4 regions of the Nocardia sp. NPDC059180 genome follow, and region 3 is predicted to be linked to each of the others. Evidence: riboswitches for the same ligand, from Rfam matches in the RefSeq annotation. Region 3 holds a riboswitch; each other region holds the start of a gene.

Region 1 (4,900 bases), on a different contig from region 3:
GGGCGAACTCCCACGGCGCGGTCGGGCCCGCGGTGATCAGATCACCGCCGGTCACCGCGGCCTCCTCGACATAGCTGTCCCCACCGGCGTATCCGCTGTAGGCGAGGTATTCGGCCGCCCCGCTGGTGTGCTTGCGGTCGTCGAGCAGCCCTTCCCGAGCCAAGCCTGCGGTCGCGCCACAGATGGCCGCTACAGGAACGCCCGCATCGAGGAATCGTCGTGCGGCGGCAGCGAACTCGCCGAGTCCACCCTCGTCCCAAAGCGCCGAGCCGGGCAGGATCAGCAGCGCACTGTCGGCCGGGTCGAGATCGGCCAGTGCCATCTCCGGCACGACGCGCATCCCACCCATGGTGGTGACCGCTTCGGCCGACGGGCCGACCGTGCGGACCTGGAAACTACCGGGCTCACGCTGGAGATTCACATTGTGGTTGATGTGCGCGATCGCCGCGCCGACCTCCCAATCGGCCAGCAGATCGTAGGCGGCTACGTGAACTGTTTTCATGGTCATGACAGTATGCTGTCATATTTGACAGCATACTGTCAATACTGGAAGCCGAAAAAGGCCGGTGCCATCACCGGGCACCGGCCTTTCCGCAGCATATGAACTCAGCTCAGCGCATGCTCCAGATCGCCGAGCAGATCCTCCACATCCTCGAGCCCCACCGAAATACGCACGACACCGTCGGTCAGGCCGATGGTGGCGCGCCCCTCCGGACCCATCGCGCGATGGGTGGTGGTAGCCGGATGAGTGATCAGGGTCTTGGCGTCGCCGAGATTGTTGGACAGGTCGACGATGCGCAGCCGGTTCAGCACCTCGAAGGCACGCTTCTTCGCCTCGTGCTCGGGCGCCTTCAGCTCGAAGGTGACCACGGTGCCGCCGCCGCTCATCTGACTCGCCGCCAGGTCGTATTGCGGATGCGAATCCAGGAACGGGTACTTCACCCAGCTCACCGAATCATTGCCCTCCAGGAAACGTGCGATCCGCAGGGCCGATTCGGTCGAATGGCGCACCCGCAACGGCATGGTCTCCAGGCCCTTGAGCAACGTCCACGCGTTGAACGGACTCAGCGCCGGACCGGTGTGGCGCATCAGGTTCTTGACCGGACCGCCGATGTAGTCCTCGGCGCCGAGGATCGCACCGCCGAGTACCCGGCCTTGTCCGTCGATGTGCTTGGTACCGGAGTACACCACCACATCGGCACCGAGTTCGAAGCCGCGCTGCAACAGCGGCGTCGCGAAGACGTTGTCCAGCACCACCTTCGCGCCCGCGGCATGCGCCATCTCGCTCACCCGGCGCACGTCCACCAGAGTCTGCATCGGGTTGGCGGGCGTCTCGAAGAACACGGCCGTGGTCGGCACCGACAGCGCCTGCTCCCACTGGTCGAGGTCTTCACCGTCGACAAAGACCGTCTCCACACCCCAGCGCGGCAGGATCTCGTTGCACACCACGAAACAGGAGCCGAACAGGCTGCGCGCGGCGACCAGCCGGTCACCCGCGCCGAGCAGCGCACCCAGCGCGGTGAACACCGCGGCCATACCACTCGCGGTGGCGAAACACGCTTCCGCGCCGTCGAGCAGCCGCATCCGCTCCTCGAACATGGCGACCGTGGGGTTGCCGTAGCGGGAGTAGACGAAATGCTCGACCTCGCCAGTGAACGCGGCCTCGGCCGCTTCAGCGCTCTCGTACACGAAACCCGACGTCAGATACAGCGCTTCGGAGGTCTCCTCGAATCCCGAACGCCGCACTCCGCCGCGCACACCGAGTGTGGCGGGCCCGACGCCCTCCGGCAGCGGCCGGTTGAACGCGCCGCCGGTGATCACGACTGCCGCCAGGGCAGGCCGTCGGCGCGCCAACCGGCGACACCTCGGTGACCGAACTCGTCGAGCGGGCCTTCGAAGCCCTCGCTGACGTTGTATGCGGGCTCGATACCCGTGCTGGTCGCGACAGTCGCGGCATGGGCCGAACGCTGGCCGGAGCGGCACAGGAACACCACGGGGGCATCCGGATCGCGACCATCGAGGACGGTGCTCAGTTGCTGGGCGAACTCGGTATTACGCGCACCGGTGCCGTCGACCCATTCGATCAGCACGGTCTGCCGATCAATGGCGCTGGTATCCGGGATGCCGACGAATCTCCATTCGGCCTCGGTCCGCACGTCCACCAGGACCGCCCGTGGATCGTCGCGCAATATCTCCCACGCCTGTTTCGGGGTGATGTCGCCGGCATAAGTCATGTGTGGCACCTTCCTCGAGAATCCGCACTTGCCGCATCTGGCTTCGATGCGTGCCAGGTCGTCACCCGGAGCACCCCACCGCGGAGGAGGGTTGCCGGCCAGCGAGCCGGGGCTTGGCGCTGGCACTCATGACCTGAAACGAGATTGCCTGGCCAGGGGTTGTCGTGTCAAACCCCCGATCAGGGGCCTGCGCAGGGGCTCAGTGACAGACCAGCCACTCGTTATCGACGCGCCGCAGCTGCCAGGTTCCGGTCGCCTCGTCTCCGTCGACCTTGCTGGTGACCGTCGCCGTCGCGCTGTCGCCCTCGACCTTCATATCTTCGAGTTTCGTGATTTCTATGGCTTTTCCGGTCTCGCCCTCGTCCAGCCTGCCCGCCATCGGTGAGCGCTTCGGGTCGAAGTCCGGGCAGGCCGCTTCCTTCGGCGGCACCAAGCCGTAGCGCGAACTCGCATCGCCGAAATCACGCACCGCGGCGGCGACCCGGTCGGCCTCTGTGACATTTTTCTCAACCGGCGACACCAGCTCGGAGATCACGATGACGGCGAGCACGATCGCCGCGATCGCCGCCGCGACGATGAACGGCACCATCGAGCGGGTCGAATCGTCGGATTCCTGCCCGTCGGCCGGCGTTTCCCCGCCCTTGTCCGCACTCGAATCGGCCGGCTGCTGATCGCTCATGAATGACGATGATCCCTGGTCCCCGAAGTAGGCCGGACATGCCCCCGATAGAATCGGCGGGATCGCGGCCGGTGCCGTACAGGTGAAATCCAGCCGTGCATCAACTTAGCCTAAGCTAAACAGGACGCCATTTACTGTCTCAACCATAAAGGTGCGCGTAAACGATGACCGAACAGACCGCAGCTGCACGCCCGCTCCGCATCGCAATCGTGGGTGCCGGACCGGCCGGTATCTACGCCGCCGATGCGTTGATGAAGTCGGATGCGGACGTGTCCATCGACCTCTACGAGCGGATGCCCGCGCCGTTCGGCCTGATCCGCTACGGCGTCGCGCCGGACCACCCGCGCATCAAGGGCATCATCACCGCGCTGCACAAGGTGCTGGACAAGCCGCAGGTGCGCCTGCTCGGCAATATCGACTACGGCTCCGACATCACCCTCGATGACCTGAAGGTCTTCTACGACGCGGTGATCTTCTCCACCGGCGCCAACGCCGACCGCGCGCTGCCGATCCCCGGCATCGACCTGGACGGCTCCTACGGCGCCGCCGACTTCGTCTCCTGGTACGACGGGCACCCGGATGTGCCGCGCACCTGGCCGCTGGAGGCCGAGAAGGTCGCGGTGCTCGGCGTCGGCAACGTCGCGCTGGATATCGCGCGCGTGCTGGCCAAGACCGGCGATGAACTGCTGCCGACCGAGATCCCGCCGAACGTCTACAAGGGCCTGAAGGAGAACAAGGCCGTCGAGGTGCACGTCTTCGGACGTCGCGGCCCGGCGCAGGCCAAGTTCACCCCGCTGGAACTGCGCGAGCTGGATCATTCGCCGACCATCGAGGTCATCGTCGACCCCGAGGACATCGACTACGACGAGGGCTCCGAGGCCACCCGCCGCCACTCCAAGCAGGTCGACATGGTCGCCAACACCCTCGAGCAGTGGGCCATCCGCGATCAGGGCGACCGCCCGCACAAGCTGTACCTGCACTTCTTCGAGTCGCCCGCCGAGGTGCTCGGTGAGGACGGCAAGGTCGTCGGCCTCAAGACCGAGCGCACCCAGCTCGACGGCACCGGCAACGTCAAGGGCACCGGCGAATACAAGACCTGGGACGTGCAGGCCGTCTACCGCGCGGTCGGCTACCTGTCGCAGAACATCACCAACCTGCCGTTCGACGATCAGGCGGGCGTTGTCCCCAACGAGGCCGGTCGCGTCCTTGCCGACGAGAACGCCGACGACGCGAGCCGCTACATGCCGGGCACCTACGTCACCGGCTGGATCAAGCGCGGCCCGGTCGGCCTGATCGGCCACACCAAGGGCGACGCCAACGAGACGGTGGCCTGCCTGCTCGACGACAGCAAGAACTTCGTCCCCGCCGAGCGGCCCGAGCTCGAAGCGGTGCTCGAGTTCCTCGAGAGCAAGGGCATCCCGTTCACCACCTGGGACGGCTGGTACCGCCTCGACGCCCATGAGCGCGCGCTCGGTGAGCCGGAAGGCCGTGAGCGGGTCAAGGTCGTCGAGCGTGAGGACATGCTGCGCGCCAGCGAGCCGCACAAGGTCTGAGCGCTACCCGCTCGGGGGAAGCGCGAAACACGACGCTGAGGCATGCTGTACAGGTGTTCGATGCCCATGTCCACATCATCGATCCGCGGTTTCCGCTGATCGAAAACGAGGGCTACCTGCCGGAGCCCTACACCATCGACGATTACCGAAAGCGTATGTCGCGCTTCGATGTCGCCGGTGGCGCGGTGGTCAGCGCTTCCTTCCAAGGCAGCGATCAAAGCTATCTGCGGGCGGCGCTGGCCGAGCTCGGTGAGGGCTGGGTCGGCGTCACCAGGCTGCCCCTGGATACCAGCGACGACGAGATCGTCGAGCTGGACCGTGTCGGGGTGCGCGCGCTGCGGTTCAACCTCAAGCGTGCAGCCGCCGATATCGCCGCGATGACGTTGCAGGCGATCCGGGCTTACGAGCTGGCGGGCTGGCATGTCGAGGTCTAC
Region 2 (4,900 bases), on a different contig from region 3:
ACCGGCGAACACCTGGCTGAACGTCACTGCGAAACCCAGGCGCTGCCCGTCCTTCACCCGGATACCGTCGTCACCGCGCACCCAGCCCGCACGGTCGAGGGCCGCGCGCGTGGCGTCGGGATCGAAACCGATGCGCTGTGAAAGATCCAGATAGCCGGGCGTTCTGGACGCCAGTGCGCTGGTCGCAGGCCGGAACTGCGGTCCGAGCACGGTATCGACCAGCTCCTGTCGATCGATCGCGGTCAGCAGTGCTTGCCGCACCGCGGGATCGCGCAGCGGGCCGCGGGTCACATTCGGCTGGAATCCGAACGGAATCCCCGGATTGGCGGTGCTGAGCACCCGGCCGCCGGTCGCCTCGATCTGTGGTGCGTCCTGCGGCAGTGCGTCGCTGGTCGCGTCGAGCTGATCCGAAGACAACGAACCCGTCCGCACACCCGACTCGGGGACAACGGTGAACTCGATGCGGTCCAGATACGCCTCGCCCTGATGGCCGAACACCGCCGAGCCCCACCCGTAGCCGGGGCGCTTCACCAGCGTGGCGGACACGTCCTGGCGGTAGTCGGCATAGCTGAACGGCCCCGACCCGACCGTGGCCGCGCCGGCGCACCGATCCTCCGCGGACCGCGCGGTCGTGGCGTCGGCGAGGATGCCCAGCTGCGGGGTCGAGGACGCCTGCAGGAACTGGGCGTTCGGGGCGCTGAACTCCACTCGCGCCGTCAACGGGTCGACCGCGGTCGTACCGACGTAGCCGGTCAGGTAGCTGGTGCCGAGCGGTGCCTTGGCCGCGCCGAGCGTCCGCACGATCGAGTCGAAGGTCTTGCGCACCGAGTCCGCGGTCAGTGGCGTCCCGTCGCTGAAACTCACCCCGTCGGCGAGGTGGAAGGTGAACACCTTCGCATCCGGGCTCACCTCCCAGCCGGTGGCCAGCCATGGCTTCAGCTCACCGGTTTCCGGATCCTGATCGGTCAGCGAATCAACCACCTGCCGGGCCACGTAAATCGTCTGATTGGTGCTCGCCTGCGCCGGATCCGCGCAGGTCGGCGCCACCGAAAGCCCGTAGCGCAGAATTCCGCCCGGTTGTGGCGGCCCGGCCGCGGCGTCCGGTGCCGAAGTACCGGATCCGCAGCCGGCGAGTGTGGTGGCGGCGAGCAGCGCGCCGGTCAACGCGGCGACCCGGGGTCGAGATCGGGTCACCTGTGCGCTCCGTTCGTAGTTGCGGCCTTGTCGGCGTCTTTCATCTGTGCCTCCATCGGTCCCGGCGGAAGCACCCGCACCCGGTGACCGGGGGGTTGCTGCGACGTCGACGAGCCAGGTCTCTCGGTCGCTCTGGATGGTCTCGCCGGACCGGACGCGGTGCGGTATCCGATCGGGCCGAATCATCATGCGTCGCAGGGAAACCGCAGCACAATGGTAGTAATCAGGGTGAGTTCAGCTCTTGTCCCGCGCACCCGGCGCGCGCCGCAAGTGACACGGTCGGATCCGAGGTAACGTGCCGGACGCGGTCACGGGAATATCGTGAATGTCCGCCTGTGTCGACGGCCTGACCTGCGTGTCCTCGCCGCCGTCTTCGGCACCATTCGGAGCGGCGACCGCTCCTGTCTCTGCCGACAGTGGAATTACCGAGGTGCCGTGAGCGAACCGGGGTCGGTGCGACCGAAAGCCGGCTCCCGGGCGTATCGCATTACGGCGCGATCCGCCGACCCTTCCACGCGAGCGCACCGCGACGTAGGGCGCGGCGGGACCTGGCCCATAGGTACAGGTACATAGCCACCGAGCACGGATGTGCCAGTGCTGCGGTGATGTCGTCGCGGTGCGGTGCCGCACCGGTTTCGAGGGCGCGAGCCGCGAGGCGTCCAGCGACGGCCGCGGCATAGCCGAGCAGGCCCGCGCGTCGGATGTCTCCACGTCCGGCAATGGCAGCCAGCGGCGGCAGCCAATAGACCAGGGCGGCAATGGCTCCCACCGTGAGCCCGCCGGCTGCCGACCCGCCGTATGCGGACCAGAGCCACCGTGTGTAGCCGGCCTCGAGCTCGGCGGCGTCGTGGTACATGCGGGTGCTCGCCAATGGTCCGGCCGCCACCACGGCGGTCCGCATGCCCTTTCGGCGCAACGTCCTGGCGATATCGAGGTCCTCGGTGACACTGCCCGACACCGCCGTGTGACCGCCGATGGTCCGGTAGGACTCGGCGTCGAAGACCAGGAACTGCCCGCATGCCACCGCCATCGACGGCCGGGTTCCCCGGTCGGCCACCGACACCGGCAACGTCGTGGCCCATGACCAGCACAGCAGCGGCTGCACCAGGTGTTCGGCGGGCGAGGCCGCGAGCTGTCGCGGCCAGGGCGACACCAGAGCCGCCTGACCCGCCCGCAGTTCATTCACTGCCGCAGCGATCGCGGCGGGGGCCAGCCGCACATCTGCATCCACGAACACCAACACCGCAGCATCGGCCGCAGCTGCCAGCCGGGCACACGCGGCCGCTTTACCAGTCCAGCCCGGTTCGGGTTCGTCGGCGCAGCGCAGCACCGTGATTCGCGGATCGTCACCGGCAGCCCGTTTTGCCGCTTGGTAGGTGCCATCCGTAGAACCGTCGTCCAGAATCAGCACCCGCAGCCCGGGCACCCCCGTCTGCTCACGCAGATCGGCGATCAGCTCAGGCAGCTGCCGCGCCTCGTTCCGGGCCGGGACACAGACTGCAACGGACTCGTCCACAGACGGACCCGGAATCAGGCGGCGCATCGTCATCAGGTTCCATACCGCGACAGCGCATCCGGCCACCGCGATTCCCGAACCCGCGCGAACCGCGGTCGTCGTCCCCGATCTCACCTACTGCGAACTTCGCGCCACCAACGCCCGATATCGAAGTTGGGGGCCGGGGCATTCGGTGGGGCCGGGTTGCGGTTGACGTAGGCGAGGGCTGCGACGACGGCAGCGACGGCGAGGGTGATACCACCGACGATGCCCGCCCAGCCCGCGAAGGACCGGGTGTTGGGGTCGGCGTAGCTGACCTCGGCGCGCATATTCGTCACATCACCCGGCGGCAGCTTCCACGACACCACCGAATCGCCTTCGCGGGTGCCGTTGGTCTTGGCGATCCTGGCCGGGAACGCGATGCTGAACTGCACGTCCGAGCCGTGCGGCGGCACCGATTTCAAATCCACCCTGCCGTTGAGGCTGACCAGGTCACCGGTGCGCTGGAACTGCAACTGGAACATGCCCTGAGTCTGTTCGGACAGCTGACCGAGCTGCTGCACCTCACCGAAGGACAGGTCGTCGAAGAAAACCTGGCTGCCGGTGTAGCCGTCCTGGCTGTAGGGCTCGACCCGCATCTTCGTGGCCAGCGAATCGGGCGCCTTCAACTGCGGGCCCTTGTCCTCGGGGTTGGCCGGGATCACCGCGGCCACGATGCGTCCGGACACCCGGTCGTTGGACGACACACCCATCGACGCCTGCACCCGCAGGCATCCGGCCAGCACCGGCACCAGCAGGGCCGCCAGCAGCACGGCCGCCGTCACCCGGATCCCGGGGCGGGGCGAACGTGGCGCGGTGACCGGAGTGTCGGGCATCGTGGTGTCGGGACTCGGCTGCACGGGTGACATCGTGCCAGGCGCGCGGTCCGCGATGCACGCGACACCGCGGATCGGCACCGTAGTCGCTGGTGGCAGCAACTAGCGGCGCGACGCCACGGCTTCGTCGTGGCTGCGATGAGCCCGTCGCAGCAAGTCCATCAGCTCGTCCTCCTGCCGGATCCGGCGGCGATACTTCTCCGGCAGCGCCCGTAGCCGCTGCTCTTCACTGCGCAGCAGCCCGAACACGCGATCACGTTCGGCCTGGTCGGTGGTGTAGCCGAGGTCGAGGTATTCGGTGGCGTGCCTGCGTGCGTTGGCCACGGCCTGCTGGGCGCGCCCGCGCGGGCTGACCACCGATGCGACGACCGTGACCACCAGAACGCCGAGGATCACCAGCAGCGACGCGCCCGTGCTGATCTCGCCGACGTGCACCGGGTCGCCATTGTTGATGAACGGCAGATTGTTCTCGTGCAGGGCGTGCAGGATCAGCTTGACGCCGATGAAGCCGAGAATGGCGGCCAGCCCGTACGACAGGTAGATGAGCCGATCGAGCAGCCCGTCGATCAAGAAATACAGCTGCCGCAACCCCATCAGGGAGAACGCGGTCACGGTGAACACCACGTACACGTTCTGGGTGAGGCCGAAGATAGCGGGAATGGAGTCGAGCGCGAACATCACATCGGTGCCGCCGATCGCCACCATCACCAGCAGCATCGGGGTCAGCATGCGTTTGCCATCGCGCACGGTGAACAGTTTGTCGCCGTCGTAGTCGGGGGTGGTCCGGAACCATGCCTTGGCCACCCGGATCACGATGTTGTCCGCCGACCGGCCCTCGGTTTCCGACGGCGCGAGCATATTCCCCGCGGTGACGAGCAGCAGGACACCGAAGATATAGAAGACCCAGGCGAAGGCATTGATCAGGGAGGCGCCGAGGAAAATGAATCCGGTCCGCGCCAGCAGCGAGAACACGATCCCGACCAGCAGCACCTTCTGCTGATACTCCCGCGGCACCCGGAAACTACCGATGATGACGAGGAATACGAACAGGTTGTCCACCGACAACGCTTTTTCGGTGACATAGCCGGCGAAATACTCGGTGCCCATGGACACTCCGCCGAAAATCAGCACGCCGAGACCGAACAGCACCGCGATCCCCACATACAGCGCCGACCAGATCGCCGCTTCCCGCAGTGTGGGGGTGTGCGCCCGGCGCACATGGAAGAAATAGTCGAACAGCAACAGCGCGATGATGACGGCGACGGTGGGGATCCATACCGCGGCGGATACCTGCATCTTCCCTCCGGATCGTTGACGACGAAGCCGATCGGGCGTC
Region 3 (4,900 bases):
ACTCTGCTCGCGGCTACCTTCCGGCTGTGCCTGCCGACGGCGCGGGTCGGCTTGCTCGCGGTGCGCAGCAAACCGTTCGACGTCGGCGCGCTCGCGCTGCTCGGCAGCTCGATCGTGTTCATCGCGGCCACCATCAATACCCTCGGCGTCAGCTAGGGATAGCGGCGCGCCGGTCGTGGGGGTGATTCGGGTGAGCCCGGCCGTGTAGTAGAGCGAGGGCTGCGGCCGCGACCTGCCGGAGGTACAGGTGGCCTGCGGCATTGCCGACCTGGCCGCGAATCCGCGAACCTATCGCGCGTTGCGGGCCAGGTTCATGGTCTGGATCAGCAGCTTGGACACCGCAGCCGCCTCGGTGAGGAAGCCGTCGTGTCCGTCGCGGGAGTGCACGACCTCGAGGCCCTGACAGCCGGGCAGCCCGTCGGCCAGCTCCTGCTGGGTGTAGAGCGGGTACAACCGGTCGGAGTCGACGCCGCCGACCACGCACGGCACCGGCGTGGCCGCCAGCGCCGCTGCGATACCGCCGCGACCGCGACCGACATCGTGCCGGTTCATGGCCTCGCTCAGCAGCACGTAGGTGGCCGGATCGAAACGCTTGCACAGCTTTTCGGCCTGATACTCGAGGTAGCTCTGCACCGCGTATCGCCCGCCGCGCCACGGATCCTCATCGCCCTGGGCGTTGTTCTCGAAGCGATGATCGAGTTCGCCTTCGGTGCGGTAGCTCAGATGGGCGATGCGCCGCGCGATCCCCATGCCTGCGGTCGGGATGCGGCCGGTGTCGTGGTAGTCGCCGCCCTGCCAGTGCGGATCGGCCTGAATAGCGGCGATCTGGGTGGTCTGGGTGCCGATCTGGTCGGCGGTGGCGCGTGCACCCACCGCGAGCACCAGCGCCGCCGAGACTCGTTCGGGGGCGCCGACCATCCACTCCAGGACCCGCATGCCGCCCATCGACCCACCGACCACGGCGGCCAGGCGTTCGACGCCGAGCAGGTCGAGCAGCACGGCTTCGGCGGTCACCTGGTCACGGATGGAGATCTCCGGGAACCGAGAACCCCACGGCTTCCCATCGGGTGCTGCCGAGGACGGCCCGGTGCTGCCTTTGCAGCCGCCGAGCACATTGATCGCCACGACGCACCACTCGTCGGTGTCCAGCGGAGCGCCGGGACCGACCATGCCGTCCCACCAGCCTGGCTGCGGATGAATGTCGTCGGGGTGGCCGACCACATGAGAGTCGCCGGTCAGGGCATGCTCCACCAGCACCACATTGTCCAGCTCGGGTGACAGCTCACCCCAGCGCTGCACGGCCAGGTGCACATCGGGGACGATCTCGCCGTTCTCCAGCGCGATATCCCCGACGGCGATGGTGCCGAGCCGCCCGTCCGGCGGCGGCAACTCGGCCGCCGTCACACGGGCGGTCCTGCGGTCGGCACTCACGGTCACGTCGCCGCCGCCGTGAATCCTGCGTGGAGGTCGGTGAGGATGTCGTGGATGCCTTCGATGCCGACGGCGAGGCGGATGAGGCCGGGGGTGACGCCGGCGGCGAGCTGCTCGTCTGGTGTGAGTTGGGAGTGGGTGGTGGAGGCGGGGTGGATGACGAGGGAGCGGACGTCGCCGATGTTGGCGACGTGGGAGTGCAGGGTGAGGGCGTCGACGAATTTCTTGCCTGCGTCGATGCCGCCGCGTAGTTCGAAGGACACGATGGCGCCGACGCCTTTGGGGGCGAGTTGTGTGCCGCGTTCGTACCAGGGGGAGGTGGGTAGTCCGGCGTAGGCGACGGATTCGACGTCGGGGTGCCCAGTCAGGTATTCGGCGACGGCGAGGGCGTTGGTGACGTGGCGTTCGATGCGCAGGCTGAGGGTTTCGATGCCTTGGGCGATGAGGAAGGCGTTGAAGGGTGAGACTGCGGAGCCGAGGTCGCGTAGCAGTTGGACGCGGGCTTTCAAGGCGTAGGCGGGTGCGCCGAGGTCGGCGAAGACGGCGCCGTGGTAGCTGGGGTCGGGGGTGGTGAACCCGGGGAACCGTGACTGTCCGTTGGCGTCGGTGATGGTCCAGTCGAAGGTGCCGCCGTCGATGATGACGCCGGCCACGGCGGCACCGTGGCCGCCGAGGTATTTGGTGGCGGAGTGGACGACGATGTCGGCGCCGTGGGTCAGGGGCTGGATCAGGTAGGGGGTGGCGACGGTGTTGTCCACGATCAACGGCACACCCGCCGCATGCGCGACCGCGGAGATACCGGGAATATCGAACACCACGCTGCTCGGGTTGGCGACGGTCTCGCCGAAGAAGGCCTTGGTGTTGGGCCGGACCGCGGCCTTCCACTGCTCCAGATCATCCGGATCGTCGACGAAGGAAACCTCGATACCCAGCTTGGGCAGCGTGTAGCGGAAAAGGTTGTAGGTGCCGCCATAGAGGTGCTGGCTGGACACGATGTGATCACCCGCGCCGGCCAGGTTCAGGATCGCGTAGGTCTCGGCCGCCTGTCCGGAGGCCACCAGCAGCGCCGCGACACCACCTTCCAGGGCGGCGATTCGCTGCTCCACCACGTCCTGGGTGGGGTTCATGATGCGGGTGTAGATGTTGCCGGGCTCCGCGAGCCCGAACAGTGCCGCCGCGTGATCGGTATCGCGGAAGGCATAGGAGGTGGTCTGGTAGATCGGCAACGCGCGGGCGCCGGTGCTCTCGCACGGGGCCTGACCGGCATGGATCTGCTTGGTCTCGAAGGACCAGGCTGCGGTCGGATCGGGCACGGTGGCGTCGGTCAAGGCATGCTCCAAAGGTTGTTCGCCGGGATTACTGGGTTATCTGTGCGCGAGCGACAAACAACAACAACACATCTCGGTGACCTCCTACGTGCGCGCTTGCTCCCGGCTCTCGGGAGCCCGGTCCTCACCCGGAGCACCCCACCGCTGCAGGAGGGTTGCCGTCCAGCTAGCCGGGGCTTGGCACTGGCTCTCATGACCTGACCGCCATCGTAACCGGCGGGCCCTCACGGCCCGAACCCCGGCTTCCCATGCTCGGGATCGGCGGCGGGTGAGCTGCGGTGGAATCGACGGCGAACCGTAATCCGGCTCACACCCTGACCTACCCGCACAGTGAGGTCGCCAGCAGCAGTACGCTCGTCTTGTTTGCACCAGACGTCTCGCGGACAACACGAGGCGTATACGTTGTCTGTTGAACAGCTGGGGTCCGCTCACAAGCGTGTTCGCCTGGCCGTGCAATAAGGGCACCATCCTAGGAGGACACGAAGATCCATGTCCAAGATCAAGGTTGAAGGCACCGTCGTAGAACTCGACGGCGACGAGATGACCCGGATCATCTGGCAGTTCATCAAGGACAAGCTGATCCACCCGTACCTCGATGTGAACCTCGAGTACTACGACCTCGGCATCGAGTACCGCGACAAGACCGACGACCAGGTCACTGTCGACGCTGCGAACGCCATCAAGAAGCACGGCGTCGGCGTGAAATGCGCGACCATCACCCCCGATGAGGCCCGTGTCGAAGAGTTCGGCCTCAAGAAGATGTGGCGCTCGCCCAACGGCACTATCCGCAACATTCTCGGCGGCACGATCTTCCGCGCGCCGATCATCATCTCCAACGTTCCGCGCCTGGTACCTGGCTGGACCAAGCCGATCATCATCGGCCGTCACGCCTTCGGTGACCAGTACCGCGCCACCGACTTCAAGGTGTTCCAGGGCGGCACCGTCACGCTGACCTTCACCCCGGAAGACGGCAGCGAGCCGATCGTGCACGAGGTCGTGAAGATGCCCGAAGACGGCGGCGTCGTCATGGGTATGTACAACTTCAAGAAGTCGATCGAGGACTTCGCGCGGGCATCGTTCAACTACGGCCTGCAGCAGAACTACCCGGTCTACATGTCGACCAAGAACACCATCCTGAAGGCCTATGACGGCATGTTCAAGGACACCTTCCAGGAGGTCTTCGAGGCCGAGTTCAAGAGCCAGTTCGAGGCGGCGGGCCTGACCTACGAGCACCGCCTGATCGACGACATGGTCGCCTCCTCCATGAAGTGGGAGGGCGGCTACGTCTGGGCCTGCAAGAACTACGACGGCGACGTGCAGTCCGACACCGTGGCGCAGGGCTTCGGTTCGCTGGGCCTGATGACCTCGGTGCTGCTGACCCCGGACGGCCAGACCTGTGAGGCCGAGGCCGCGCACGGCACGGTCACCCGGCATTACCGTCAGCACCAGCAGGGCAAGCCGACCTCGACCAACCCGATCGCGTCGATCTTCGCCTGGACCCGCGGCCTCGAGCACCGCGGCAAGCTGGACAACACCCCCGAGGTGATCGGTTTCGCGCAGACCCTCGAGGACGTCGTCATCAAGACCGTCGAGGGCGGTCAGATGACCAAGGACCTCGCGCTGCTCGTCGGCGGTGACCAGGGCTACCTGAGCACCGAAGAGTTCTTGGCCGCGCTGGATGCCAATCTGGCACGCGCCACCCGCTGAGCTGATCCGCTGAGCTGATCTGCCTCGGCAGGACCGCTGCCGGCCGTGAGGCGCCCCTACCGAGGCGCCGCGGCCGGCGGACAAGGGTCCGGCTGGATACACGGGCACCCCGCACATCATGCGGGGTGCCCGAGGTGTTTCCGGGGGTGTCAGCGAACGCCGACCGGGCGCCCGGAGGTGAGCAGACCGGAGACCGCGGTGGTGAAGCTCTCCGCACCGTGACCCAGCTCGGTCTGCTTGTCGAACAGGCGTTGCAGCGGGTCGATGAGCTCGCTGGAGACGCCCTGGTTGTGTGCGGCGGTGCGGATATTGTCGAGTCCGACGCGGTTGGCGGCGAGGTCGGAGAAGTTCACCGGGAACTCCCGTGAGTCGATCTCAGCAGCCAGCGTCGGCAGCAGATCCAGCAGCGAGCGCAGCCACGGGATCAGGTAGTC
Region 4 (4,900 bases), on a different contig from region 3:
GCCGATGCTGAGCACCCGCACCGCGACCACCGTTGCCACCGCGTAGACCAGCAGACTCAGCAGGGTCGCCACCGGCAGCATGAGCAGTCCGCGGCCGAGCGCGCCCGCGATGGTGGTGGTGTCACGGATCCACCAGACGATGAGCGCGCCACCGGCGGCCAGACCGAAGATCGGCATCGCGGCCAGCCCCATCGAGCTGAGCGCGAACGCCATCACCCAATGCGCCGCCCGCTTCGGGGTGTCGGCCGGCCAGCGGTGCCTGGCCTTGCCGACCTTCACCGCGGGCGAACCCGCCCATTCCTGGTCCGGCTTGACCTTCCCGGCGACCGCCGATCCCGGGGCGATCTCGGCGCCGCGGCCGATCTTGGTGCCCGGCAGCAGGATCGAGCGTGCACCGACGACCGCGCCGCGACCGATCGCGATCGGCCCGATATGGACGACGTCGCCGTCGATCCAATACCCCGACAGATCTACCTCGGGTTCGACACTGCATCCGTCACCGAGTTCGAGCATGCCGGTCACCGGCGGCAGGGTGTGCAGGTCGACGCCCTTGCCGATCTTCGCGCCGAGCGCCCGTGCGAACGGCACCATCCACGGTGCGCCGGAGAGGTTTTCGGCGCCGCTGGCCTCCGACAGCCGCACCGCCGCCCACAACCGCAGATGCACCGAGCCGCCGCGCGGATAGCTGCCGGGTTGGACGCCGCGCAGCAGCAGCCGGGCGCCTGCGACACAGATGCTCATGCGGCCGAGTGGGGTGATGAACACGACGAACAGCAGCAGCGTCCACCACCACGACAGCTGCGGCAGCCAGGGCAGCGCTCCCGCCCAGCTCGCGATATTGCCCGCGATGGCGAGCCAGGTCAGCCATTGCAGGCCGGTCAGGGTGGTCAACGGGAGGGTGGCCAGCACCTGCGCGCATTGCGCCGCCAGCGGGGTCGGGCGGACGGTGCGTTCGATGACGGCGGCCGCGGGTGCGGTGTCGTCCAGCAGTTCGGCCAGCGCGCCGAGACGCGGATGGTCGTACAGATCGGCGACCGCGATCCTCGGATATCGTTCCCGCAATGCGGTCACCAAATGGGCCGCCGACAGCGATCCGCCGCCCAGATCGAAGAAATCGGCGTCGGCGCCGGTGATCTCGGCGCCGAGAATCGAACTCCACAGTTCCGCCACCCAGGCGGCTGTCCCGGTGAGCCCGTGGTCCACATTCTCGTCGGTGCCCGCGACCGGCCAGGGCAGTGCGTCGCGATCGACCTTGCCCGAGGTGCGGGTGGGCAGTTCGGGCACCACGACCAGGCGCGGGACCAGCGGCGCGGGCAGCTGTTCGGCGAGCAGCGTGCGGGCGGTCTTCACGTCGTAGTCGGGTGCGGTTCCGGTGAGGTAGCCGACCAGGATCTGATTGCCCGCAGTGGTGGTGCGCACCGCGGCGGCCGCACCGCTCACACCGGGCAGATGTTGCAGGGCATTGTCGAGTTCGCCGAGTTCGATGCGACGGCCACCCACCTTGACCTGGTCGTCGGCGCGGCCGATGAAGACGAGTCCTGCACTGTCGTTGCGCACCAGATCGCCACTGCGGTAGGCGCGTTCCCAGCCGAGCGAGGCGAGCGGCGCGTACTTCTCGGCGTCCTTGGCCGGATCGAGGTAGCGGGCCAGGCCGACACCGCCGATCACCAGTTCGCCGGAGTCGCCCTCGCCGACCGGATTACCGGCGGCATCGACGACGGCCAGATCCCAGCCGTCCAGCGGCAACCCGATGCGTACGGGCCACTTTCCGTCCAGCAGTGCCGAACACGCGACGACCGTGGTTTCGGTGGGGCCGTAGGTGTTCCACACCTCTCGCTCGGACTCCGCGTCACCTGCCAGGCGTTCGGCGAGTTCGGGCGGCACGGCCTCGCCACCGAAGATGAGCAGCCGCACCGGTTCCAGAGCCTCGGCGGGCCAGGTCGCCGCCAGCGTCGGCACCGTGGAGACCACGCTGATCTCATGCCGTACCAACCACGGACCCAGATCGGCACCGGTGCGCACCAATGCGCGCGGCGCTGGAACGAGGCAGCCGCCGTGCCGCCAGGCCAACCACATCTCCTCGCAGGAGGCGTCGAAGGCGACCGAGAGTCCGGCCAGCACACGGTCACCGGGGCCGATCGGGGCGTCCCGCAGGAAAAGCCGAGCCTCGGCGTCGACGAGCGCGGCGGCGTTGCGATGGGTCACCGCAACACCTTTCGGGGTTCCGGTGGAGCCGGAGGTGAAGATGATCCACGCGTCATCGGTGGGGGAGGGCTGCGCCGGGCCATCGGTTTGCTCGGCGGATGCTGGGATCGGCTGCGCGTGCTCGGTCGGCTCGATACCCGCGGCGGTCACGATCGCGGTGACCCGAGCCTCGCCGAAAACCAGGCGGGCTCGCTCATCCGGGTCGTCGGCGTCGACCGGGACATAGGCCGCACCCGCGTGCAGCACAGCAAGAATCGTGACGTAGAGCTCACGGGTACCCGAGGGCATCCGCACACCGACCCGGTCGCCGCGGCGCACACCGGCCGCGGCGAGGCGTTCGACCGTGACCGCGATCTCGGCCAGCAGTTCGGTGTAGGTGAGCGCGGTGTCGCCGTCGTCGATGGCCGGTGCGTCCGGATGGGCGCGCGCGGTGTCAGCGAGGATGTCGACCAGTGTTCGCGCAGGTGGGGCGAGGGTTGAGCGTCGCAGCGGATCGAGCTCCTCGACCGAACCATCGGTGTCGATCTGCGGCTGGAGCATCACGTCCGGCCCACCTTCCTCAGCACTGTCCGGCAGTAACCATGTTCGGCGGTACGGCCTCACCAACTAATTCTCGAAGACGGTTGTTTCATACGAGGGTTACCAATGGGCAAACGGCGAATGCCCTGGTGACCAGTTGTCCACGGTACCCGCAGCGGCGACCGGGTTGACAGCAGCGGGGCCGGTCTGTCAGCCTCGGATCAGGTCATGAGTGCCAGCGTCAAGCCCCGGCTAGCTGGTCGGCAACCCTCCTCCGCGGTGGGGTGCTCCGGGTGACGACCGGGCCGACGCCCGACCGGGCGCGGCAAGCGCGGACTCGATGAAACTCCCCTTTTCGCGGGTCCCTCAGCCGACGGGATGACGTGATGACTGCTGTGTTCGATCAGACCTGTGCCCCCCTCGCCCGGGTCTCCGGAGACGACCTCCATGTCCCCCTGGTACAGGGCGGGACCTGCACGTACGCCAATTTCGACTATGCCGCGAGCGCACCGGCGCTGGCTCAGGTCACCGACCGGGTGCAGCGTTTGCTGCCCTACTACGCCAGCGTGCACCGCGGCGCGGGCTACGCCTCGCGGATCTCCACCGAATGCTATGAGGCCGCCCGTGGTTCGGTCGCCCGCTTTCTCGACGCGACCGACGACCAGGTTGTGGTCTTCACCCGCAACACCACCGACTCGCTGAACCTGTTGGCCGCCTGCGTGCCCGGCGACACCGTGGTGCTCGATGTCGAACATCACGCCAATTTCCTGCCCTGGGAACGGCGTGGGCGGCGGGTGGTGACCGCGGCGGATACGGTCGACGAGACGGTCCGCCGTGTGGTAGCCGAACTCTGTGCGAAACCGGCTGCGCTGCTTGCCATCACCGGCGCCTCCAATGTGACCGGCGAGGTCCTGCCACTGGCGCGGCTGGCCGAGATCGCCCATCAGTGTGGTGCCCGTATCCTCGTCGACGCCGCGCAACTGGCGCCGCACCGTCGAATCAGCCTGCGCGAGTGCGGCATCGACTACCTGGCCTTCTCCGGGCACAAGCTGTACGCGCCGTTCGGTTCCGGAGTGCTCGTCGGCAACCGGGATTGGCTCGACGCGGCGCCGCCGTACCTGGCCGGAGGCGGTGCGGTGCGTGAGGTACGGGTCGACGGCACCGAGTGGGCGCCCGCGCCGCAGCGACACGAGGCCGGATCGCCCAATGTGCTCGGCGTCGCGGCGTTGGCGGCGGCCTGCGATGCGCTGGCCGACATCGACGCCGACCGGGCGATCGCACATGAACGGCTGCTGGCCGAGCGGCTGCGGGACGGTCTGTGTGCCATCCCCGGCGTGCGGTTGCCGCGCATCTGGTCCGACAGCCCCGACACCGTCGGCATCGTCGCCTTCACGCTGGACGGTTTCGCGCCCGGCGAGGTGGCCGCCTATCTGTCCGCCGAACACGGCATCGGCGTGCGCGACGGCCGCTTCTGCGCGCACCCACTGCTGGCTCGTCTCGGGCTCGACGGTGCGCTGCGCGCGAGTATCGGATTGGGCACCAGCTCTACGGACGTGGACCGGCTGATCTCGGCGATCGCCGCGCTTGTCCACGACGGCCCGTCATGGAATTACACCCGCACTGACGGCCTGTGGAATCCGAGCCCGGAAACCAGGCCGTTCACCGGCGTCGATGGTGACGGAGCGACTCCCTGCCTCATCGGCTGACCGCGGAATACCCTGTCATCGCGGCCGGGAGTTCGTCAGTCCTCGTCGAGCGGAGTGGGCCGGTAGTAGCGGCCGTTGTGGTACAGCAACGGCGCCGCCGCCGGCTTCTCCTCCGTGGCGTCGTGCACGCGAGTCACCCGGCCGACGACGAAGGTGTGGTCGCCGATCGGAATGCGCTGTTCGACGGTGGTGCGCAGCCAGATCGGCGTGCCGTGCAGCACCGGCTCGCCGGTATCGAGTGTGGTCCACAGCGATCGGTCGGTGAACCGCTCCGCGGCACTGCGGGCGAAGCGCTGGGCGATGTGGCGCTGATGTTCACCGAGGAAATGGATCACCACCGAATCCGCTTCGCTCATCGCCTCCAGGCTCGACGAGGTGTGCGCGATATTGAACGACACCAGCGGCGGTTCCAGCGATAACGACGCGAACGAGGTCGCGGTGAATCCGACCGGCCCCTTCGGTGAACACAG

What was found. Region 3 has a riboswitch for S-adenosylmethionine ahead of ACFXNW_RS25245 (bifunctional o-acetylhomoserine/o-acetylserine sulfhydrylase). Riboswitches for the same ligand answer to the same signal wherever they lie in the genome.
Region 1: it holds a riboswitch for S-adenosylmethionine, as region 3 does, so the genes downstream of both, ACFXNW_RS27930 (rhodanese-like domain-containing protein) here and ACFXNW_RS25245 (bifunctional o-acetylhomoserine/o-acetylserine sulfhydrylase) in region 3, are expected to answer to the same signal.
Region 2: it holds a riboswitch for S-adenosylmethionine, as region 3 does, so the genes downstream of both, ACFXNW_RS13220 (ABC transporter substrate-binding protein) here and ACFXNW_RS25245 (bifunctional o-acetylhomoserine/o-acetylserine sulfhydrylase) in region 3, are expected to answer to the same signal.
Region 4: it holds a riboswitch for S-adenosylmethionine, as region 3 does, so the genes downstream of both, ACFXNW_RS03475 (aminotransferase class V-fold PLP-dependent enzyme) here and ACFXNW_RS25245 (bifunctional o-acetylhomoserine/o-acetylserine sulfhydrylase) in region 3, are expected to answer to the same signal.

The regions. Positions count from the first base shown of each region.
Region 1 is NZ_JBHZBU010000011.1:169,496-174,395, forward strand. It holds gene ACFXNW_RS27920 (DJ-1/PfpI family protein) at 1-502, opposite strand, end outside; gene ACFXNW_RS27925 (O-succinylhomoserine sulfhydrylase) at 607-1,821, opposite strand; gene ACFXNW_RS27930 (rhodanese-like domain-containing protein) at 1,818-2,234, opposite strand; SAM riboswitch class IV at 2,254-2,368, opposite strand; gene ACFXNW_RS27935 (hypothetical protein) at 2,434-2,913, opposite strand; gene ACFXNW_RS27940 (FAD-dependent oxidoreductase) at 3,078-4,466, shown strand; gene ACFXNW_RS27945 (amidohydrolase family protein) at 4,520-4,900, shown strand, end outside.
Region 2 is NZ_JBHZBU010000003.1:604,281-609,180, reverse strand. It holds gene ACFXNW_RS13220 (ABC transporter substrate-binding protein) at 1-1,194, opposite strand, end outside; SAM riboswitch class I at 1,244-1,337, opposite strand; gene ACFXNW_RS13215 (glycosyltransferase) at 1,682-2,743, opposite strand; gene ACFXNW_RS13210 (LppM family (lipo)protein) at 2,821-3,564, opposite strand; gene ACFXNW_RS13205 (TerC family protein) at 3,667-4,860, opposite strand.
Region 3 is NZ_JBHZBU010000009.1:159,077-163,976, reverse strand. It holds gene ACFXNW_RS25255 (DUF3017 domain-containing protein) at 1-156, shown strand, start outside; gene ACFXNW_RS25250 (homoserine O-acetyltransferase) at 289-1,437, opposite strand; gene ACFXNW_RS25245 (bifunctional o-acetylhomoserine/o-acetylserine sulfhydrylase) at 1,434-2,759, opposite strand; SAM riboswitch class IV at 2,847-2,957, opposite strand; gene ACFXNW_RS25240 (NADP-dependent isocitrate dehydrogenase) at 3,249-4,466, shown strand; gene ACFXNW_RS25235 (NAD(P)-dependent oxidoreductase) at 4,616-4,900, opposite strand, start outside.
Region 4 is NZ_JBHZBU010000001.1:746,670-751,569, forward strand. It holds gene ACFXNW_RS03470 (Pls/PosA family non-ribosomal peptide synthetase) at 1-2,745, opposite strand, end outside; SAM riboswitch class IV at 2,949-3,062, shown strand; gene ACFXNW_RS03475 (aminotransferase class V-fold PLP-dependent enzyme) at 3,111-4,430, shown strand; gene ACFXNW_RS03480 (flavin reductase family protein) at 4,466-4,900, opposite strand, start outside.